Regions from separate parts of the Streptomyces sp. NPDC025273 genome, predicted to be linked through region 1. Evidence: riboswitches for the same ligand, from Rfam matches in the RefSeq annotation. Region 1 holds a riboswitch; each other region holds the start of a gene.

Region 1 (4,731 bases):
CGGTGAGCACACCGGCCGACGGACCGCCGCCGGCGGAGCCGCCGTCCGCGGCGTCCGAGGCGTCCGAGGCGGACGAGCCGCCGGAGCCGGACTCCGGGGCACCGGAGTCCCCGTCGACCTGCTCACCGCAGCCGGACCCGGGATAGCCCGAGATCGCGCAGAGCATCGCCGAACCGTCGTACCGCAGCGGCTTCGCCACCGAGGCGAGCGCCTCCGCGGTGCTCGCGTCCGGGGCCACCCGCGCACAGGCGGTGCGCGGCGTGGGCGGCGTCTCGCCGTCCGGGGCGTCCGCCGCCGTGCCCGCGTCGATGACCAGCGCGATCCGCTTGAGGCCGTCCTTCGCCGGGGTGCCCGCGCAGATCGCCCCGAAGTCCGGGGCCCGGCGCGGCTGCGCCGAGTCCTGGGAGTCCTCGCTCACCGCGAAGCGGAAGCCCTGCACCGCGCCATCGTCGGGTCGCACCAGGGAGGGGCCCTGTGTGGCGTACGTCCAGCTCTTCCCGCCGTCGCCCTCCCAGAACGACCAGTAGCGGTACCCGGCCGCCTGCGCGCTCCCCGCGCCCGCCACGGTCAGCAGAGCGCCGATGAGCAGGAGCAGCGCCGCGGTGCCCGACGGGCGCCTCACAGCTGCTGGTTCTTCCGGCGTCCGCTGAGCAGGAAGCCGATGCCCGCGCCGAAGGCGAGTCCGATGCCGATGAGCCACCAGACGCCGAGCCCGCCGTCGTCGCTGCTCGTGTCCTTCGGCTCCCGCGCGGTCGCGGTCGGCGAGGGCACGGCGGTGGCGGCGGGCGCGGGGCCCGTCGCGTTGAGCTGCCTGACGAGGTCGACGCCGCCGAAGTCGCGGGCGTCGGTCCCGGTCGCGTGCGCGGCGAGCACCAGCTGGGCGATGGCGGCGGGGCCGCCCTCCTCGGCCCAGTCCTGAGCGTTCTTCTCCAGGTACGCGACCGCTCCGGCCGCCTTGTCCTTGTGGCCGGACGCCGCCAGCGCGACCACGGCGTCGGCGGTGTTGCCGAAGTCGGGCTGCGGTTCGGTGTCCTCGGCGCCCGGCATCGGCGGCAGCTCCAGATGACCGGAGCCGGCCAGGGCGCCCGCGAGGTGGTAGGCGCCGTTCTGCGCGGACTGCTCCGGGGTCAGGTCCGTGCCCTCGGCGCAGGAGGGCGCCTTCACCGCGTTGGAGGTGCCGGCCGCCATGCCCTTGCCCATCGCGCCGAGCACCGCTGCCGCCGTGGCGTCCGCGTTGGCCGTGAGCGTGCCGTCCTTGTCCGGCTGGTAGGCGAACGCCCCGCCGTCCTTGCCCCCGCACGGCAGGGCGAACGACTGCAGCGCCGTGTACGGCGTGCCGCCGCCCTCCCTGGTGACCGCGGCCAGCGGTACGCCCGCCCGGGCCAGCGCGCCGATCACGACGGCGGTGGAGTTGGCGTCGCTCGGGCTGCCCGGGTTGTAGCCCCAGCCGCCGTCCTCGTTCTGTACGGACTTCAGCCAGGCGACGCCCTTGTCCACGACCTCGCGGTGCACGGCCAGCTCGACCATGGCCTGGACCGCCGCCGCGGTCGCGTTGGTGTCCGCCACCGTCGTGTCGTCGCAGGGCGCGGAGGCGTCACGGTACGAGGTGAATGACCCGTCGGCGCACTGCTGGCCGACGAGCCAGTCCACCGACTGCGTGGCGGGCGTGACGAGCTCGATCTTCTGGGCCAGGAAGGCCACCGACTGGCGCCACACACCGTCGTACGTCGGGTCCTTCGTGCCGTACAGACCGGGCGGCAGCTCCGCGGACGCGGAGGGGGACGGGCTCGGGGCGGCGACCGCCGCGGGGGCGGCCCCGGCACAGAGCACGGCGGTGATCGCGAGCGCTGCCGCGCGGCGGCGTACGGTCATGACGGGCTGGGCCTCTCCTGCGAGGACCGGGCTCGGGCGCACGGACGCGCCGGGCTCCGGCCCCGTATGCCTCGACGGTGCCGGCCACCGGGGTTCCGGTGGCACGAGCCGGTCACACTCACGCACGGGGCATTCCGGCTGACCGCCGCTGCGGGCGGATGACGGTTGCGGGTCAGCGCCGGATTCGCACCGGCTTCCCCCCGTACGGGCATGATGACGACCCGCTCACTGTACCGGGGCGCTCCGCGGCCTCCCCGGGCGCACGGCCACCGCAGCCGGCCGCGCTCCGGGAGAAGGGCTTCACAGCAGGTCAAGGCCCGTGCGAAACTCCGGCGGGGATCAGCAGGCGGGAGACCGCCGGAACGACCGGGGCGGGAAGCACCAGTGGGTACGAGAAGAACGGTGGCCGTGGCCGCCGCGGTGAGCGCGTTCATGACGGTGACCGCGGGCTGCGGCCTCGTGGGCGAGGACGGGACCGCGCCCGAACCGTCACCCGAGCCCACCGTGCCGTTCACCAGGGAGACAGTGGCCGGCGAGACGGCCGCCGCCGCCGGGACCGCGGGACTCCCCGCCGGTGACACCTCCACGGCCGCCCTGCCCGCGGGCGACTGGCACACGTGCGTCGCGCCCTGGACGGGCGACGTGCCGGCCGCGGGCGCGGCCGGGGCCTTCGAGGCGGCCGTGCGGCAGCTGCGCCAGCAGGAATGGGAGATCGTCTCCAGCCACGCCGAGCAGGACGTCACCTTCCGCACCCTCGCCAAGCGGGGCTGGAAGGTGTACGCCCGGCACTACGCGGCGGAGGGCTCCGGCACCGGGCAGATCGTGTCGCTCACCGCGGTCGAGGACGGCTGCGAACTGCCGAAGGAGATCAGGGCCGACTACGAGGACCCGGCCTGACAGCCGGAGTCGGCGATCACGAAGTGGCCCGCCGGTGACTCCTTGAGCGTATGGGTCACGAACACGTTGTACAGGCCCATGTTCTGCCCGGAGCCCTTCGCGTAGACGTATCCGCCCGAGGTGTGCGCCCGTCCCGCCGTCACGTGCGCGTAGTTCGTCGCCGTGAAGCACCGGACGGGTTCCGTACCGCCCGAGGTGGTCGCCGTCACGGAGGACGACACGGCCCCCACCGTGCCCGAGGAGTCGGCCGCCGCCACCGTCCAGCGGTACGGGACCCCGGCGCTCAGCCCGGTGTCCGTGACGGAGAGCGAGGCCGTCGAGGCCACCTGGACGCCGTCGCGGTACACCCGGTACGAGGCGGCTCCCCCGACCGCGTTCCACGCCAGCGACGCCGTGCTGTCCGTGACCCCGGTGACCGTCAGACCGGCCGGGGCCGGCAGCCCGTCGCCCGGCGTGTCCCGGTCCAGACCCCAGAACACGCCCGTGCGGTACGTCGAGCAGATGGTGTCCAGGAAGTACGCGGCCGTCGACCCGCACTGGCCGTCGCCCGATCCGGGGTCCACCGCCAGCCCGTGCCCCATGCCGGACACCATGAACGTCTCCACGGCCGACTGCCCGGACGCGTCCTCGTACACGCTCCGGGTCGTGCCGCCGGGCAGGCTCTCGGTACGGGACGGGGTCTGGCCGATGCCCCGGACATCGGTCCACTGGTCACGCAGCGCGGCTGCGTTGGCGGGGTACACCGTGTAGTCCGAGGTGCCGTGCCAGATCGCGACCCGGGGCCACGGCCCGGTCCAGCCCGGGTAGGAGGCGCGGACCTTGTCGCCCCACTGGGCGGGCGTCAGCTTCTGCGGCCCCGTCTGGCAGCCGGACGCCGCCGCCTGACTCGTGGCGCACTGCGCGGGCAGCCCGGAGGCCACGGACCCGCCCGCGAAGACGTCCGGATAGGCGGCCAGCAGATCGGCGGTCATACCGCCGCCCGCCGAGAGCCCGGTGACGTACACCCGGCGGCCGTCCGAGCCGTACGTCCGCTTCGCGTACTCGACCATCTGCACCACGGACGCGGCCTCTCCCCGGCCCCGGGTGCTCTCGGCCGGGTCGAACCAGCCGAAGCACGACAGCGGGTTGTTCGCCGCCGTCGTCTGCGGGAAGACCACGTCGAATCCCCACCGGTCGGCGTACTGCGGCCAGCCCGAGTGGGTGTAGTAGGCGGTGGCCGTCTGCGTGCAGCCGTGCAGGGCCACGACCAGCGGCGCACCCGCCGGCAGGTCGTCGGGCGTGTAGGCGTACATCTGCAGATTGCCGGGGTTCGAGCCGAAGCCCGTGACCTGCTGCAGGCCGGCGGCCACGGGGGCCGTGGGGGCGGCCGCGGCGGTGCCCGGGGTCGTGGCGAGCAGAGCGAGAACGGCGGCGCAGGCGACGCGGCGGAGCAGGCGTCGGATGGTCGGTGGGCGCACGGTGGGGCCTCCCTGGTCGGACGTGCGGATTGCTGCCGGAACCTATGGGCCGGGGCGCGCCCCGCCCATGTGGCAGGCGGACATCCGCCGTGTCCCGCAGTGTGCGGCGCTCCCCTTGCGCCGCCGCGGGGCCGCGGAGCACCGCCCGGACCGCGCGCCCGCCGCCCGCCCCGCACCATGTACGCCACCACCATGCCGTCGCCCCAGGGTGTGTGCACCGACCCCGTGTGATGCGGGCGGTGACCTCCTTACCGTGACGCCCATGCAGACTTCCCGGATCCCGGACCACGCACCCCCCACACCTCCCGCAGACCGGTTCCTGGCCGGGCGCACCGCCCTGGTCACCGGTGCGGCGAGCGGCATCGGACTGGCCTGCGCCCAGGCGCTCGCCGCCGCGGGCGCCCATGTGTACGTGGTGGACAAGGCCGCGGACGCCGCCGAGGACCTGGCCGAGCGGATCGGCGGAACGGCCTGGGTGGCCGACCTCTCCGTGGCCGAGGCGGTG
Region 2 (4,731 bases), on a different contig from region 1:
CAGGCCCGGTACCACGGGTTCAACGGGATCCTCGGCCCGGGCTACGCCGGGCACGGCGACCACATCCACGTGAACCAGGGACCGAACCACTTCTGGTCGGCCTCGCAGTGCGGCATCTGACGACCGCACGGCCGCGGTAGTCCGGCCCCGGCGGGGTGATCACATGATCACCCCGGCGGGGCTTTCCCCGTGCCGCAGCGGGGGACGGGGAGGGGGCGCTTCATGTACGGCGCCTGGCCGACCGTGCGCCGGATCGACCCGCCGGCTGCGGAAGCGGAACGGGACCGGCCCCCGGTGCCCCCACAGACGGCAGGCGCCGCGCAGCCGTCGTGGCCACGCGGCGCCCGTCCGCCGGAAGCCGGACGAGGGGCTAGAAGTCGTCGTCGAAGCCGACCGAGCCCTCCACCGCCACCTGGTAGGCGGACGGCCGGCGCTCGAAGAAGTTCGTCAGCTCCTGTACACCCTGCAGCTCCATGAACGAGAAGGGGTTCTCGGAGCCGTAGAGCGGCGGGAAGCCGAGCCGGGTGAGCCGCTGGTCGGCGACGCACTCCAGGTACTGGCGCATCGACTCGGTGTTCATCCCGGGCAGGCCCTCGCCGCACAGGTCGCGCCCGAACTGCAGCTCCGCCTCGACCGCTTCCTTCAGCATGTCGGCGACCTGCTGCTGGAGGGCGTCGTCGAAGAGCTCGGGCTCCTCCTTGCGGACGGTGTCCACGACCTCGAACGCGAAGTTCATGTGCATCGTCTCGTCACGGAACACCCAGTTGGTGCCCGTGGCCAGACCGTGCAGCAGACCCCGCGAGCGGAACCAGTAGACGTACGCGAAGGCGCCGTAGAAGAACAGCCCCTCGATGCACGCGGCGAAGCAGATCAGGTTCAGCAGGAAACGGCGCCGGTCGGCCTGCGTCTCCAGCCGGTCGATCTTCTCGACGGAGTCCATCCACCGGAAGCAGAACTGCGCCTTCTCGCGGATCGAGGGAATCTCCTCGACCGCGTCGAAGGCCGCCGCGCGGTCCGCCGGATCGGGGAGATACGTGTCGAGCAGCGTCAGGTAGAACTGGACGTGCACGGCCTCCTCGAACAGCTGACGCGACAGATACAGGCGCGCCTCGGGGGAGTTGATGTGCTTGTAGAGCGTCAGCACCAGGTTGTTGGAGACGATCGAGTCGCCCGTGGCGAAGAACGCCACGAGCCGGCCGATCATGTGCTGCTCTCCGGGGGAGAGCTTGGCGAGGTCGGCGACGTCGGAGTGGAGGTCGACCTCCTCCACCGTCCAGGTGTTCTTGATCGCGTCCCGGTAGCGCTCGTAGAAGTCCGGGTAGCGCATGGGGCGCAGGGTCAGTTCGAAGCCCGGGTCGAGCAGGTTCTTGTTCTCGGGGGAGCTCATTACTGGCAGGCCTCGCAGGACTCGGGGTTTTCGAGCGAGCAGGCGACGGCGTCCGCGTCGGGCGCCGCTGCCTGCTGTACGGGAAGGGGGGCTGCGGCCGTGGCCGTCCCGGACGCCGCACGGGCGATCCGGGTCGCCGGACGCGAGCGCAGGTAGTACGTCGTCTTCAGTCCCTGCTTCCAGGCGTACGCGTACATCGAGGAGAGCTTCCCGATCGTCGGCGTCTCCAGGAACAGGTTCAGGGACTGGCTCTGGTCGAGGAACGGCGTACGGGCCGCCGCCATGTCGATCAGACCGCGCTGGGGGATCTCCCACGCCGTGCGGTACAGCGCCCGCACGTCCTCGGGGATCCAGGCGAAGCCCTGCACGGAGCCGCTCGCCTCACGCAGCGCCTCACGGGTCCGCGCGTCCCACACGCCGAGCCTCTTCAGCTCGTCCACCAGGTAGGCGTTGACCTGGAGGAACTCACCGCTGAGCGTCTCGCGCTTGAAGAGGTTGGAGACCTGCGGCTCGATGCATTCGTACACCCCGGCGATCGACGCGATCGTCGCCGTCGGCGCGATGGCGAGCAGCAGGGAGTTGCGCATCCCGGTCTTCGCGACCCGGGCGCGCAGCGCGTCCCAGCGCTCCGGCCAGCTGACCTCGGTGTCGTAGTGGTCGGGGTGCAGCACACCGCGGGCGGCGCGCGTCTCGGACCAGGCGGGCAGCGGGCCCGAGCGCTCGGCGAGGTCGCAGGAGGCCTCGTACGCGGCGAGCATGATCCGCTCGGAGATCTTCGTGGACAGTGCGCGGGCCTCCGGCGAGTCGAAGGGCAGCCGCAGCTGGAAGAAGACGTCCTGCAGGCCCATCGCGCCCAGGCCCACCGGACGCCAGCGGGCGTTGGAGCGGCCGGCCTGCTCGGTCGGGTAGAAGTTGATGTCCACCACGCGGTCGAGGAAGGTCACGGCGGTACGGACGGTGGCGTCCAGCCGCTCCCAGTCCATTTCCCCGCCGGTGACGAACGCGCCGAGGTTGACGGAACCCAGGTTGCAGACGGCCGTCTCGCCGTCGTCGGTGACCTCGAGGATCTCGGTGCAGAGATTCGACGAGTGCACGACCCGGCCCGGCTCCGCGGTCTGGTTCGCCGTGCGGTTGGAGGCGTCCTTGAACGTCATCCAGCCCTGCCCGGTCTGTGCGAGCGTCCGCATCATGCGGCCGTACAGGTCACGCGCGGGCATCGTTTTGCGGGCCAGGCCCGCGGCCTCCGCCTCGCGGTAGGCGGCGTCGAAGGCGTCACCCCACAGGTCGACCAGCCCGGGCACGTCGGCGGGCGAGAACAGCGACCACTCGGTGTCGGCGTCGACGCGGCGCATGAACTCGTCCGGGATCCAGTGCGCCAGGTTGAGGTTGTGCGTACGCCGCTGGTCCTCACCGGTGTTGTCGCGCAGCTCCAGGAACTCCTCGATGTCCGCGTGCCAGGTCTCCAGGTAGACGGCGGCGGCGCCCTTGCGCCGGCCGCCCTGGTTGACCGCGGCGACCGAGGCGTCGAGCGTCTTCAGGAACGGCACGATGCCGTTGGAGTGCCCGTTGGTGCCACGGATCAGCGAACCGCGCGCGCGGATGCGGGAGTACGAGAGGCCGATGCCGCCCGCGTGCTTGGAGAGGCGTGCCACCTGGTGGTAGCGGTCGTAGATCGAGTCGAGCTCGTCCAGCGGCGAGTCCAGCAGGTAGCAGGAGGACATCTGCGGGTGCCGGGTACCGGAGTTGAAGAGGGTGGGGGAGGAAGGGAGGTAGTCGAGCCGGCTCATCAGGCCGTACAACGCGGCCACTTCGTCCAGCGCGTGCCCGGAGGTGTCCTCGGCGAGCCCGGCGGCGACCCGCAGCATGAAGTGCTGCGGGGTCTCGATGACCTGGCGGGTGAGCGGGTGGCGCAGCAGATAGCGGCTGTACAGCGTCCGCAGGCCGAAGTAGCCGAAGCGGTCGTCGGCACGGTCGGCGAGCGCCTGCTCGACCAGCGCGTCGAGCGCCGCCGCGTGCAGCGTGACGAACTCGGCCGTGCGGTCGGCGATCAGGCCCTCGCGGTGACCGGTGGCGACCGAGGCGGAGAAGGAGACCGCGCCCTGGCCGGCCGCCTCGTCCCCGATCGAGCAGGTGAGGAGCCGGGCGGCGAGCCGGGAGTAGGCGGGGTCCTCGGAGATGAGTCCCGCGGCGGCCTCGGTGGCCAGCGTGCGCAGCTCCGCCTCGTCCGACCGGGCGCTGCGGCCGCGCAGCGCGGCGGCGGCGACCCGTCCGGGGTCGGTGTCGGGCAGATCGGCGGTGAGGTCGGTCAGGGTCCGCAGCAGTGCGGTCCCGGGCCCGTCGGGCGTGGACTCGGCTGAATCTACCGCTGAAACCGGATCGGCTGGCGCGATGGTCACGGGGGCTATCCCTCGCTCGGCTCGGGGCCGGCGGGAGCGGGGAAGCCGGGCAGGGCGGTGCCCGGGTGGGGGCAGCACGGCGCACGGCGTCCACCGGCCCTCCGCGAGGCCCGGACGTATGGCCTCCGGCTCGGTCGAGCCGGACGCGCTGTCGGCAGGTCTTCGGACTTCCGGGTGCGCAAAAGCGCACCGGTCATACCGTTGCGGGACAGTTCCGGATTCACACCGGATTCCCCTGCGGCGACAGCGAGCATGAGCATACATGTGGGGGCCGCCCTGCGAGACGGCCCCCACATGTTGTGTCGAACTGCGTCTGAGGTCCGGGCGAAACCGTCAGGAACGGGAAGGCGGTCGTGGCTTTTGGTCCCGCTCCGTGGCCCTGCGAGGCCTGGCGCCCCGGTGGATCCGGTACGGCGTGCCCGCCCCTGCCGTGCCCCTCGTGCTCCTCCACGACCGGGGGCGACCCCCCGTCACGGCCGCCCGGAACGCGACGGGCCGCCGCGCCCCGTGCGGGATGCGGCGGCCCGGACCGGAACCGTGTGCCGGGCGGGGTCAGTGGCCGCCCGGGGCGCCCACCGTGGCCGGCGGGAGCTTCTCCTGGACGCCGGGGTCGCCCACGTCCGCGGTGTAGTCGGACGGGGAGGTCTCGTCGACGCCCGCCGGGGCCTTCAGCGCGTTGAGGACGAAGGTGAGAACGACCACCACCACGACGTTCAGGACGAACGCGGTGAGACCGATGTAGCCGATCTCCCCGATGCCGGGGATCTCCTTCGAGGATCCGCCGAAGTGCTTCTGGGTGGGGCTCGCGACGCCGTACGCGGCCACCGTGCCGTACAGCATGCCGACCGCCCAGCCCGCGATCAGGGCCCAGCGGTGGAACCACCGGGTGAACAGGCCCCCGACCAGGGCCGGCATCGTCTGCAGGATCCAGATCCCGCCGAGCAGCTG
Region 3 (4,731 bases), on a different contig from region 1:
GTCGGCGACGGTCTCCCAGTTGATCTGAGGCCATTCCTCGTGGGTGTCGTCGAAGACGTTCTTCGCACCGACTTCCTCGGTGATGATGCCGGGCGCTCCGCAGCAGCCGGCCAGGTAGGGGGCCTCGGCGTTCGCGAACCAGTAGAGCAGGGTGGTGTCGGAGGCGTCGATGTCCGCGGTCGCCGTACCGATCCGCTTCCGGAGATCGGCGACGAGCGCGTCGCCCCGCTCCTGTACGCCGAACACCTGCGCCAGGTCGTGGACTTCGGCGTACACACTGTCCATGGTCAGGGATTTCGTGCGGGAGCCGTCGCCGCTGCCGGTGTTGTCCTTGGCCGTGCAGTCGGTGGGCGAGAGATAGGTCGGCACACCGAGCTTCTCGAACTGCTCGCGGGGCGCGACCCCGCCCTTGCCGAGCGTCGATTCGAACGAGGCGCTGACGAAGTCGGGTTCCTTGTCGAGGACCTTCTCCGACGAGGGCCGGTTCTCCGCGATGCGGGGTACCGCGGCGTCGGCCTTCTCCAGGCCCTTCATCACCGGGTCGGTCCAGGTCGCGGTACCCACGAGCCGGTCGGCGAGGCCCAGGGCGAACAGGATCTCCGTCGATCCCTGGTTCAGGGACACCGCGCGGCGCGGCGCGGCCTCGACCGTCACCGTGCGTCCGCAGTTCTCCAGCGTCACCGGGTATCCGGCGCCGCCGTCCTTCGCGGCCCCGCCGGAGGGGCTTCCGCTGCCGCCGCAGGCGCTCAGCAGGACAAGTCCCGCGGTGAGCATGGCGGTTCGGTGTACGGCACTGGGTATGGACGGCACGAGTTCCCTCTGCGTCTCTGGGCTCTTGCGCGAAGCCCGGTACGGAGTACCGCTCCCGGTACGGGAACGGGGTGCCAGCAGGTCTTCGGACTCGGGTTCGTCCGGACGGGACGCCTTCCCGGAGCACCCGAGGGTGTCCCAGTGGCCGTGGCCCCGCCCGTCCCCCTCACCGCTGCGCGTCAGCTCCGGATTCTCACCGGATTCCCTGACTCCACGTGGAGTGCGACTGGCGTCTGCAAGCTATCACGCGGCGGCACGGCCGCCTGCGTAGCGGTGGCCGGTGCGCAGGGGGGCGCCGGTGCTCCGGGAGGCGTGCGCGCACGTACGCTGCCGCACACCCCTCGCGCCTCCCCGCACACCGGCCGCCCGTCATGCCGTCAGGGCGTGCGGCGAACCGATTCGCCGCAGACGGCACGGGGTTTCGCACGGCCGCGGGCGAGCAGGGAGGACGTGCCCCAGTACGCCAGCAGCACGGCCCGCAGGCCGAGGATCTCCATCGTCTCGCGCACCCCCCGGCGGCCCGGGGCTGCGGTGCCGGCCCGCCGGCGAGCTGCCTGTGCGGCGCTCATGCCGGGCCCGCCGCCCCGGCGTGCCAGGGCCCCTCGGGGTCGTCGTACGCGTCGGCGTAGCCGGGTCCCGCGATCGGCCAGTCGGCGAGCAGCTCGGCGGGCAGCGCGAAGGAGTCGGCCAGTTCGCGGGCGTGCGCGGCGACGGCCGTGATGAGTTCCTCGGTGGCTCCCGGCAGCTCGTCGACCTGATCGGCGCTCAGGAGACCGGCGGCCAGCAGGTCGCCGCTGTTGCGGGCCACCCATTCGAGGGCGAACAGCCGCTCCAGCTCCGCCAGCCGCTCCCGGGCCGCCCCTCCGGGCAGCGCGGCCCGGGCCTGTGCGAAGGCCTCGGCTGCCTGCCGGTAGGCGTGGGCCTCGACTCCGCGCAGCGCGGGCCCGGAACCCGCGTTCCACCGGGCGAGCCTGTCGTCGTGGGATGCCGACAGCACCCGCTCCCTGGCCCGGCTGAACCAGATGTCCTCGACGGCCGCGAGGAGCCTGCCGAGGAAGTGTGGATCGGCCAGTTGACCGGGGGTGCGGTCGAGCGGGGTGTCCCCACCGCCGGGGCCGGCCGCGAGGAGCAGATCAGCGGCAGCCCTGCTGTACAGCGCGACGTTGTCGCCCTCCGCGGTGATGGCCCCTTCCACGCCGGTGACCAGTTCGGTCATGCCGTTGTTCTCCAGCAGGGCCTGTGCGCCGCAGCGTTCACGGCACTGGACGATGACGGCGCGTGCCCGCCAGGTGATCCATGCCTTCGCCACCGCGACGAGCCGCTCCGCCTCCGCCCGGTCCTCCTCGGTGCAGACCTCCCACCGGTCCAGCGCACGGCGGTGCAGCAGGCTCATGGCGAACACCGTCGCCATGGCCGAGGCGAGCGGCCCGTGATGGGTCCGGTGGGCGTTGACGGGGACCGCGCGGGTGCCCCTGGCACCGGAGATCATCCGGTGCCCGCCGTAGCGGACGGCGACCGCGAGTGTGGCCCGGGCGGAGCCGGCCGCGCAGGCGCTCATGGAGATCCGGCCGGGGACGACCCGGCCGATGGAGGTCAGGAAGCGGCGCCGGCGGCAGGCCCGCGTACTGTGGAAGTCCCCCTCCCCGCCGCCTCCCTCCTCCGCTCCCAGCAACGCGTCCCGCCCCACGAACAGTTGCTCGAACGAGGTCAGGCAGTGGTCCACGGGACTGCCCATCCTGGCGGGAAGGCGCCGTACGCGTACGCCGGGAAGAGCCCGTACGTCGTCGGTGAGCCGCACGAGGAAGAGACGGATCCCGTGGTCCTCACCGTCGGCCAGCAGACGTGCGGCGACCAGTCCGGACTTCGGCCCGCCCGCCGGGCTGGTGTTGGGCATGAATTTCTGCGCACCCGCGTTCGGGGTGTGCAGCACGAAGCCGTCGCGTGCGCGGTCGTACGTCGCGGTGGTCTCCATGGACGCCGCGTCGTTGCCGTGCGCCACCTCCGTACAGAGGAAGGTGCCGATGCGGCGCATCGCCAGGTGGTCCGACAGATCGCGGCTGCCGACGGCGTCGTGGTCCAGGAGGCTGCCGAGGAAGAGGTTGTAGTGAATGCCCGCCACGGTGGTGAGCGCGGGGTCCACCGGTCCGAGCCATTCGTGCAGGGCGGCGAGCGCGCGAGGGTCGGCGGCGAGGCGTGCTCCGCTGTCGAGGGAGCGGTTGAGGATGCGCAGCCGTTCGTAGGCGAGGTCAAGGCGTTCCTCGGGGGTTCCGCCGGCAGGGCGGCGGAACGGTTCTGTACTGATGAGCCGCTGCCAGAAGCCGTGCTCGCGGCGGTGGCCCGCACCGAGGAGGACGCCGGTCAGCAGATCGACGGTGGACGGTGGGACGGTGTCGGTAAGGGTCACGGTCATGCAGATCCAAACGACCGGGGCGGGGGCGAGGACACTCACCGCTCGGGCGCAAGTGTGCTGGTCAGACCGTCGCGGGTTCCTCCTTGCCGGGAGGGAGGGCGTCAGCCCGTGCGACGGTGACGGCGGCGGACGCCTGCGCACGGCCCCGTCGTCACCCAGGGTCACTGCACGCGGGGAGCTGAGGCGTGCGTGGGCCCGCTCTCCGAGCGGTCCGTGCGGGGTCAGGGTGTGCGGCGCGCCGGACGTGCACGCGCCCCTGCCCGCCGTGACGAGTGCCGCGCCCCCGCGTCGGGGAGCAGCGCGCACGCCCCTTACGCGGCCCAGGGCACCGGACGCACCGCCGCCGCCCCCGCCTCCCGCGCGGGCGCGCGTGCCGGGGGAAGGGGCCCGGGCGGCCGGGAGGAGTCAGGGGGTGCCCCTGCCCCCTTCCTCCTTGCCTCCTTCGTCCCCGTACCGCCGCTCGAATTTCGCGACCTGGCCCTCGGTGTCGACCACCCGCGCCTTGCCCGTGAAGAACGGGTGGCTCTCGGCGGAGATCTCCACGTCGATGACGGGGTAGCGGGCGCCGTCGTCCCAGTCGATGGTCTGTTCGCTCGACGCCGTGGACCGGGTCAGAAAGGCGTAGCCGGCGGAACGGTCGCGGAAGACCACGGGGCGGTACGACGGGTGCTTGTCCTGCTGCATTCCTGCTCCTGCCCTTGGGGGTACGGGGATCGCGTGTCCCTCCGTCCGGGCCAGCCTCGCGAAGGGTGGTGGCGGGCGCGATCCGGCGCGTCCGTACGGAGCAGCGCTCCCGCCCTCGGCGGCGACGAGCAGCTGAGGCGAACGGTCCGGCGGCGGGGTGCCGACCGCCGCCCGCGCGGCCGGAGGCCGCGTCAGCCGCCTGCCACCGCCTCCACCGCGTCCGCCACGAGCCCGAGGAAACGCGCACGGGCCTGCGGGCTGCACACGGGTTCCGGGTCCCACGGCACGATCCGGGCCCCCCGCGCCACCGCCGACCGGGCGGGGGCGTCGGTCTCGACGAGCGGCGTCGCGTGGGACCGGATGTCCGTGAGGACGATGTGCGGCCGGAGCTCCGCCGCCTGTGTCCAGCCCGTGGTGGACCAGTTGACCCCCGGGCCCTCGGCCGGGGACACCCGGCACCCGCAGCTCGGGCCACATCGCGGGGCGTGCGACATGCGCCTGCTCCCGCCCCGCCGGCGACAGCGCCACCACCCGGGGGCCGCCGGGCGCGGCACCCGCCGCGGCACGGAGCCGGTCCCGCGCGGCCCCCAGGTCCTGCGCCGCGGCCGGGACCGGTGCACCACCGAGCGAGCGCGCCAGCTCGGCGAACCGCTCGGCCACCCGATCCAGGGTGCGCGCCTGGCCCACGTCGATCACGACGACCGGAACCCGCTCCTCCAGGTGCTTGGCGGTGTCGGGGTCGAGCCCGTAGACCTGGCCGTGTCCGTAACTGACGGCCACCACCAGGTCCGGACGGCCGCGTAAGAGGGTCTCCACGTCCAGGCCGC
Region 4 (4,731 bases), on a different contig from region 1:
CGTGCGGGCCGTCGGGGCACGCCGGATCGGGCCCCACCGGATCACAGGAGAACCGGCACCCGGAGACCACCGCGACCTCCGGCATCAGCGCGGCGAGGGCCCGCACGGCGGTGGACTTCGCGGTGCCCTTCTCACCCCGCACGAGCACCCCGCCGACGGCCGGACTGACGGCGTTGAGCAACAGCCCCAGCCGTAGATCGTCCTGCCCGACGATGGCGGTGAAGGGATACGGGGTACTCACAGTGCCTCCTCTGTCACGTGCACAACTGCTCCTGCCACATCGGGCGTCCGCTCCGCGACGTCCGGTCCGTCCGGGGCCCGGGGCACGAAATCAAGCCCGTCCGGGGCGGAGCCCCGGTCGGGGGACGCCCCCACCACCGGTCCCGCCGCAGGCGCCCCCGGCGGTACGAACGGCAACCCCGTCGGCGCCCCCGTCTCGATCAGCCGCCACAACGCGTCCGTGTCCGCGTGCTCCTCGATCAGATCCCCCAGCCGGTCCAGCTGCTCCTCCCGCAGCGCGGAGAAACTCGTGTCCGGGGCCGCCACGAACCGCCGCCCCGCCGCCCGCGCCACCTCTTCGAGGAACCGCCGCCGGAACGCGTCGCTCTCCAGCGACCCGTGCCAGTGCGTCCCCCACACCGCGCCCACCCGGCACCCGTCCAGGAACGGCTCACCGCCGCGCACCTCGGCGACCCCGTGATGGATCTCGTACCCCTCCACCTGCTCCCCGAGCGCGGAACCCGCCGGCCGGGCCAGCACCTTCTCCCGGCCGAAGCGGACCCGCACCGGCAGCAGCCCGAGCCCGTCGACCAGACCCGCCCGCGACTCCACCTCGTCCTCGATCGACTCACCCAGCACCTGGAACCCGCCGCAGATGCCCAGCACCGGGCGCCCCTCGGCGGCCCGCCGCAGCAGCGCGTCGGCCAGCCCCCGCTCCCGCAGCCATCCCAGCGCCTTCACCGTGCCGCGGGTACCGGGCACGACCACCAGGTCCGCGTCCGCCAGCTCCTCGGCGCGGTCCACGAACCGCACCACCACACCCGGCTCGGCCGCCAGCGCGTCCACATCGGTGAAGTTCGACATCAGCGGCACGGCACACACCGCGACCCGCAGGACGTCCTCCCCGTGCGCAGGGGCGACGACCGACTCCCGGACGGCGCCGCGCATCGACACCCGCAGCCCGTCCTCCTCGTCGATGCCCAGACCATGGGCGAACGGCAGCACCCCGTACGTCCGGCGCCCCGTGAGCTCGTACAACATGTCCAGGCCGGGCTCCAGCAGCGACACGTCACCCCGGAACTTGTTCACGAGGTACCCCGCGACCAGCGCCTGGTCCTCGGCGGCCAGCAGAGCCGTCGTGCCGAAGAACGAAGCGAACACACCGCCCCGGTCGATGTCCCCGACGACCAGCACCGGGAAGCGCGCGGCCCGCGCGACACCCATGTTCACGATGTCCGTACGCCGCAGATTGATCTCGGCCGGACTGCCCGCCCCCTCGCAGATCACGGCGTCATACGTGCCCCGGAGCTGCTCCAGACAGTCCACGACCGTCCCGAACAGCGCCTCCTGCCGCCCCCCGTGATATCCGCGCGCACTCATCTCGCCGACCGGCTTCCCCATCAGGACCACCTGACTGGAACGGTCGCCCCCGGGCTTGAGCAGCACCGGATTCATCAGCGCGGTCGGCTCCACCCGGGCGGCCTGCGCCTGCATCGCCTGGGCGCGGCCGATCTCGGCACCCTCACGGGTGACGAACGAGTTCAGCGACATGTTCTGCGCCTTGAACGGCGCGACCTTCACCCCCCGGCGCACCAGCCACCGGCAGATCCCCGCCGTGACGACGCTCTTGCCCGCGTCCGAGGTGGTCCCCGCGACCAACAGCCCGCCGCCCGGTTCCCCGCTCATGCCCGACCCCTCCGTCCCGCGGCCAGCCGCCCGGCCACACACACGCCGAGGGCCAGCACACTCACGCGGCGCGACAGCCGCACCGCGCGTTCGATGTCCGTGACCCGCACGTCCCGGCCGGTGCCCCCGTTGAGCACGGGCCGGTGCTCGATCCGCCCGCCGTACGCCAGGGTCCCGCCGAGCCGTACGCCGAGTGCCCCCGCGAACGAGGCCTCGACCGGACCCGCGTTGGGGCTCGGATGCTTTCCCGCGTCGGCGCGCCAGGCTCGTGCGGCCGCGCGTGGGCTCCCCCCGGCGGCCACCGCGAGCGCGGCCGTGAGGCGCGCGCCGGGCCAGCCGGCGAGGTCGTCGAGCCGGGCCGAGGCCCAGCCGTAGCGCCGGTGGCGCGGCGACCTGTGGCCGACCATGGCGTCCAGGGTGTTGACGGCCCGGAACCCGACCAGGCCGGGTACGCCCCCCAGGGCACCCCACACCAGAGCCCCCACGACGGCGTCGGAGGTGTTCTCGGCGACGGACTCGACCACCGCACGGGCGATCTGCTGCCCGTCCAGGGAGTGCGGGTCCCGGCCGCACAGGTGCGGCAGCCGCTGCCGGGCCGTCTCGATGTCACCGGCGGCGAGAGCGCCGCCGATGGCACGGGCCTCGCGGCCCAGCGACGTACCGCCGACGACGGACCACGTGGCGGCGGCGGTCAGGGCCACGGCCGCGGCGGGACGGTCCCGTACGGCGCGGGCGGCCAGGGCGGCGGCGCCCGCGGCGCCTCCGGCGCAGACCAGCGCGTGCAGGGCGCCCCGGCCGCGGTGATCGCGCCACAGCAGGCTCTCGACGCCTGCCGCGACCCGCCCGAAGGCGGCGACGGGGTGTCCGCGCCGGGGATCCCCGAGGAGCAGATCACCGATCAGACCGGCGGCGGCGCCGTACGCGAAGATGCGGTCGGCTCGCACGGCTCAGCCGGCCGTCGCGCCTCGAAGGACCTTCGCCACGGGTGGCACAGGGACAGACGCTCGGCAGCCAGGCATGGCAGATGTCCTCACTCAGGGTCCGCGCCCTGGTTCGACGTGACCGGCGACGAGAGTCTCCTGGCTCCCGGATCCGCAGCACCCCGGCGTTCGGGTCCGCGGTGGCGGACCGAGACCTCCATGAGGGGCTGTTCCCCGGTGACAGTGGCGGGACCGCGCCGGATTCGCACCGGCTTCCTCTCCTGTCGCCGTAAACGGCTCCGGCAGTCCACCACGCCTCGCGAACGCCCGTCAACCTGCCGTTGACCTGCGAGGCTGCAGTGTGCGCAGACGCACATCGGGCCGGACACACAGGTGTGTGTCCGGCCCAGTGCGACCACGTGCGGTGGTCAGACGACGATCAGATAGATCCCGTACGTCACCGCTGCCGCGCACAGGGCGAAGCAGGCGTACGCGCCGGAGCGCGCCAGTACGGAGGAGCCGCCGCCCTGCGCCGTCGGCGCCTGCTTGGCGAGACCGATGATGCCGAGGGTGAAGAGGCCGACCAGTGCGACGGTGACCACGAGGCTGACGCCGAAGACGGAAGCGAGAGCTGCCCAGTCGATGTTCATGCGGATCTGTCCTTACACCGTGGCCGGTCGGGCCGGGTCGGCCGGGGTCCCGGCCGTCGGGGCCGGGGCCGGAATGGTGGTCTTGAGGTCCGGGACGCCGGAGCCGACGGGCGGCGGACTGACGGCCGCGATGGCGGTGGTGACGACACCCGCGGGCTCGGCGTCCGTCGCGTTGACGTTGGTGTGGTCGACCGGCTTGCGGCGCGACAGCATCCAGATGGCGGCGGAGCCCGTGACGAGGAGCACGGCGACCACGCCGACGCCCCAGGGGCCCTGCTGGGTGAGGAACTCGGCGCCCGCGCCGACCAGACCGGCGGCCGGCAGGGTCAGGCCCCAGGCGACGAACATGCGGGTGGCGGTGGACCAGCGGACCACGCCGCCCTTGCGTCCCAGGCCGGCGCCCATCACGGCACCGGAGCAGGACTGGGTGGTGGAGAGGGAGAAACCGAGGTGCGAGGAGGCCAGGATGACCGTGGCCGCACTGGTCTGGGCGGCGAAGCCCTGCGGCGGCCTGAGGTCGGTGAGGCCGCTGCCCATGGTGCGGATGATGCGCCAGCCGCCGAGGTAGGTGCCCAGCGCGATGGCGATACCGGCGGAGGCGATGACCCAGACGGGCGGGTTGGAGCCGGGGGCGAGGACGCCGCCGGTGACCAGGGCCAGGGTGATGATGCCCATCGTCTTCTGGGCGTCGTTGGTGCCGTGGGCGAGGGAGACGAGACCGGCCGAGGCGATCTGGCCGGCCCGGTAGCCCTTGGCCGTCGACTTCAGCTGGGCCTCGTCGGTGATCTTCCGGTTGAGGCGGTACGTCAGCTTCGTGGCCAGCAGAGCGGCCAGACCGGCGACGAGCGGGGCGGCGATCGCGGGCAGCAGGACCTTGGTGACGACGGTGCCGCCGTTGATGGAGGACCAGCCGGCCGACATCACCGCGGCGCCGATGAGGCCGCCGAAGAGTGCGTGGGAGGAGCTGGAGGGCAGGCCCACCAGCCAGGTCAGGAGATTCCACAGGATGGCGCCGACGAGCGCCGCGAAGATGACCTCGGTTCTGAGGCCGTTCTCATTGATGATCCCGCCGGAGATCGTCTTGGCGACCTCCACCGACAGGAACGCGCCGACGAGGTTGAGAACGGCGGACATGGCCACCGCTGTCTTGGGCTTGAGAGCGCCGGTCGAGATGGTGGTCGCCATCGCGTTGGCGGTGTCGTGGAAACCGTTCGTGAAATCGAACACGAGAGCTGTCACGACCACAATCGCAAGCA

The links. Region 1 has a riboswitch for cobalamin ahead of AB0F38_RS03135 (prenyltransferase/squalene oxidase repeat-containing protein). Riboswitches for the same ligand answer to the same signal wherever they lie in the genome.
Region 2: it holds a riboswitch for cobalamin, as region 1 does, so the genes downstream of both, AB0F38_RS05605 (ribonucleoside-diphosphate reductase subunit alpha) here and AB0F38_RS03135 (prenyltransferase/squalene oxidase repeat-containing protein) in region 1, are expected to answer to the same signal.
Region 3: it holds a riboswitch for cobalamin, as region 1 does, so the genes downstream of both, AB0F38_RS07665 (ABC transporter substrate-binding protein) here and AB0F38_RS03135 (prenyltransferase/squalene oxidase repeat-containing protein) in region 1, are expected to answer to the same signal.
Region 4: it holds a riboswitch for cobalamin, as region 1 does, so the genes downstream of both, AB0F38_RS26210 (cobalamin biosynthesis protein) here and AB0F38_RS03135 (prenyltransferase/squalene oxidase repeat-containing protein) in region 1, are expected to answer to the same signal.

What each region holds. Positions count from the first base shown of each region.
Region 1 covers NZ_JBEZYP010000001.1:720,658-725,388, forward strand. Annotated here, with positions in the region: gene AB0F38_RS03130 (SCO2322 family protein) at 1-622, opposite strand, end outside; gene AB0F38_RS03135 (prenyltransferase/squalene oxidase repeat-containing protein) at 619-1,872, opposite strand; cobalamin riboswitch at 1,979-2,102, opposite strand; gene AB0F38_RS03140 (hypothetical protein) at 2,257-2,769, shown strand; gene AB0F38_RS03145 (PHB depolymerase family esterase) at 2,751-4,226, opposite strand; gene AB0F38_RS03150 (3-hydroxybutyrate dehydrogenase) at 4,489-4,731, shown strand, end outside.
Region 2 covers NZ_JBEZYP010000002.1:131,273-136,003, forward strand. Annotated here, with positions in the region: gene AB0F38_RS05595 (D-Ala-D-Ala carboxypeptidase family metallohydrolase) at 1-120, shown strand, start outside; gene AB0F38_RS05600 (ribonucleotide-diphosphate reductase subunit beta) at 371-1,387, opposite strand; gene AB0F38_RS05605 (ribonucleoside-diphosphate reductase subunit alpha) at 1,387-3,783, opposite strand; cobalamin riboswitch at 3,919-4,050, opposite strand; gene mctP (monocarboxylate uptake permease MctP) at 4,336-4,731, opposite strand, start outside.
Region 3 covers NZ_JBEZYP010000003.1:109,393-114,123, forward strand. Annotated here, with positions in the region: gene AB0F38_RS07665 (ABC transporter substrate-binding protein) at 1-774, opposite strand, end outside; cobalamin riboswitch at 869-1,056, opposite strand; gene AB0F38_RS07670 (hypothetical protein) at 1,188-1,379, opposite strand; gene AB0F38_RS07675 (acyl-CoA dehydrogenase) at 1,376-3,220, opposite strand; gene AB0F38_RS07680 (type B 50S ribosomal protein L31) at 3,626-3,904, opposite strand; partial or broken gene AB0F38_RS07685 (ABC transporter substrate-binding protein) at 4,096-4,731, opposite strand, start outside.
Region 4 covers NZ_JBEZYP010000019.1:53,774-58,504, reverse strand. Annotated here, with positions in the region: gene AB0F38_RS26220 (putative cobaltochelatase) at 1-241, opposite strand, end outside; gene AB0F38_RS26215 (cobyric acid synthase) at 238-1,905, opposite strand; gene AB0F38_RS26210 (cobalamin biosynthesis protein) at 1,902-2,849, opposite strand; cobalamin riboswitch at 2,978-3,105, opposite strand; gene AB0F38_RS26205 (hypothetical protein) at 3,254-3,475, opposite strand; gene AB0F38_RS26200 (inorganic phosphate transporter) at 3,488-4,731, opposite strand, start outside.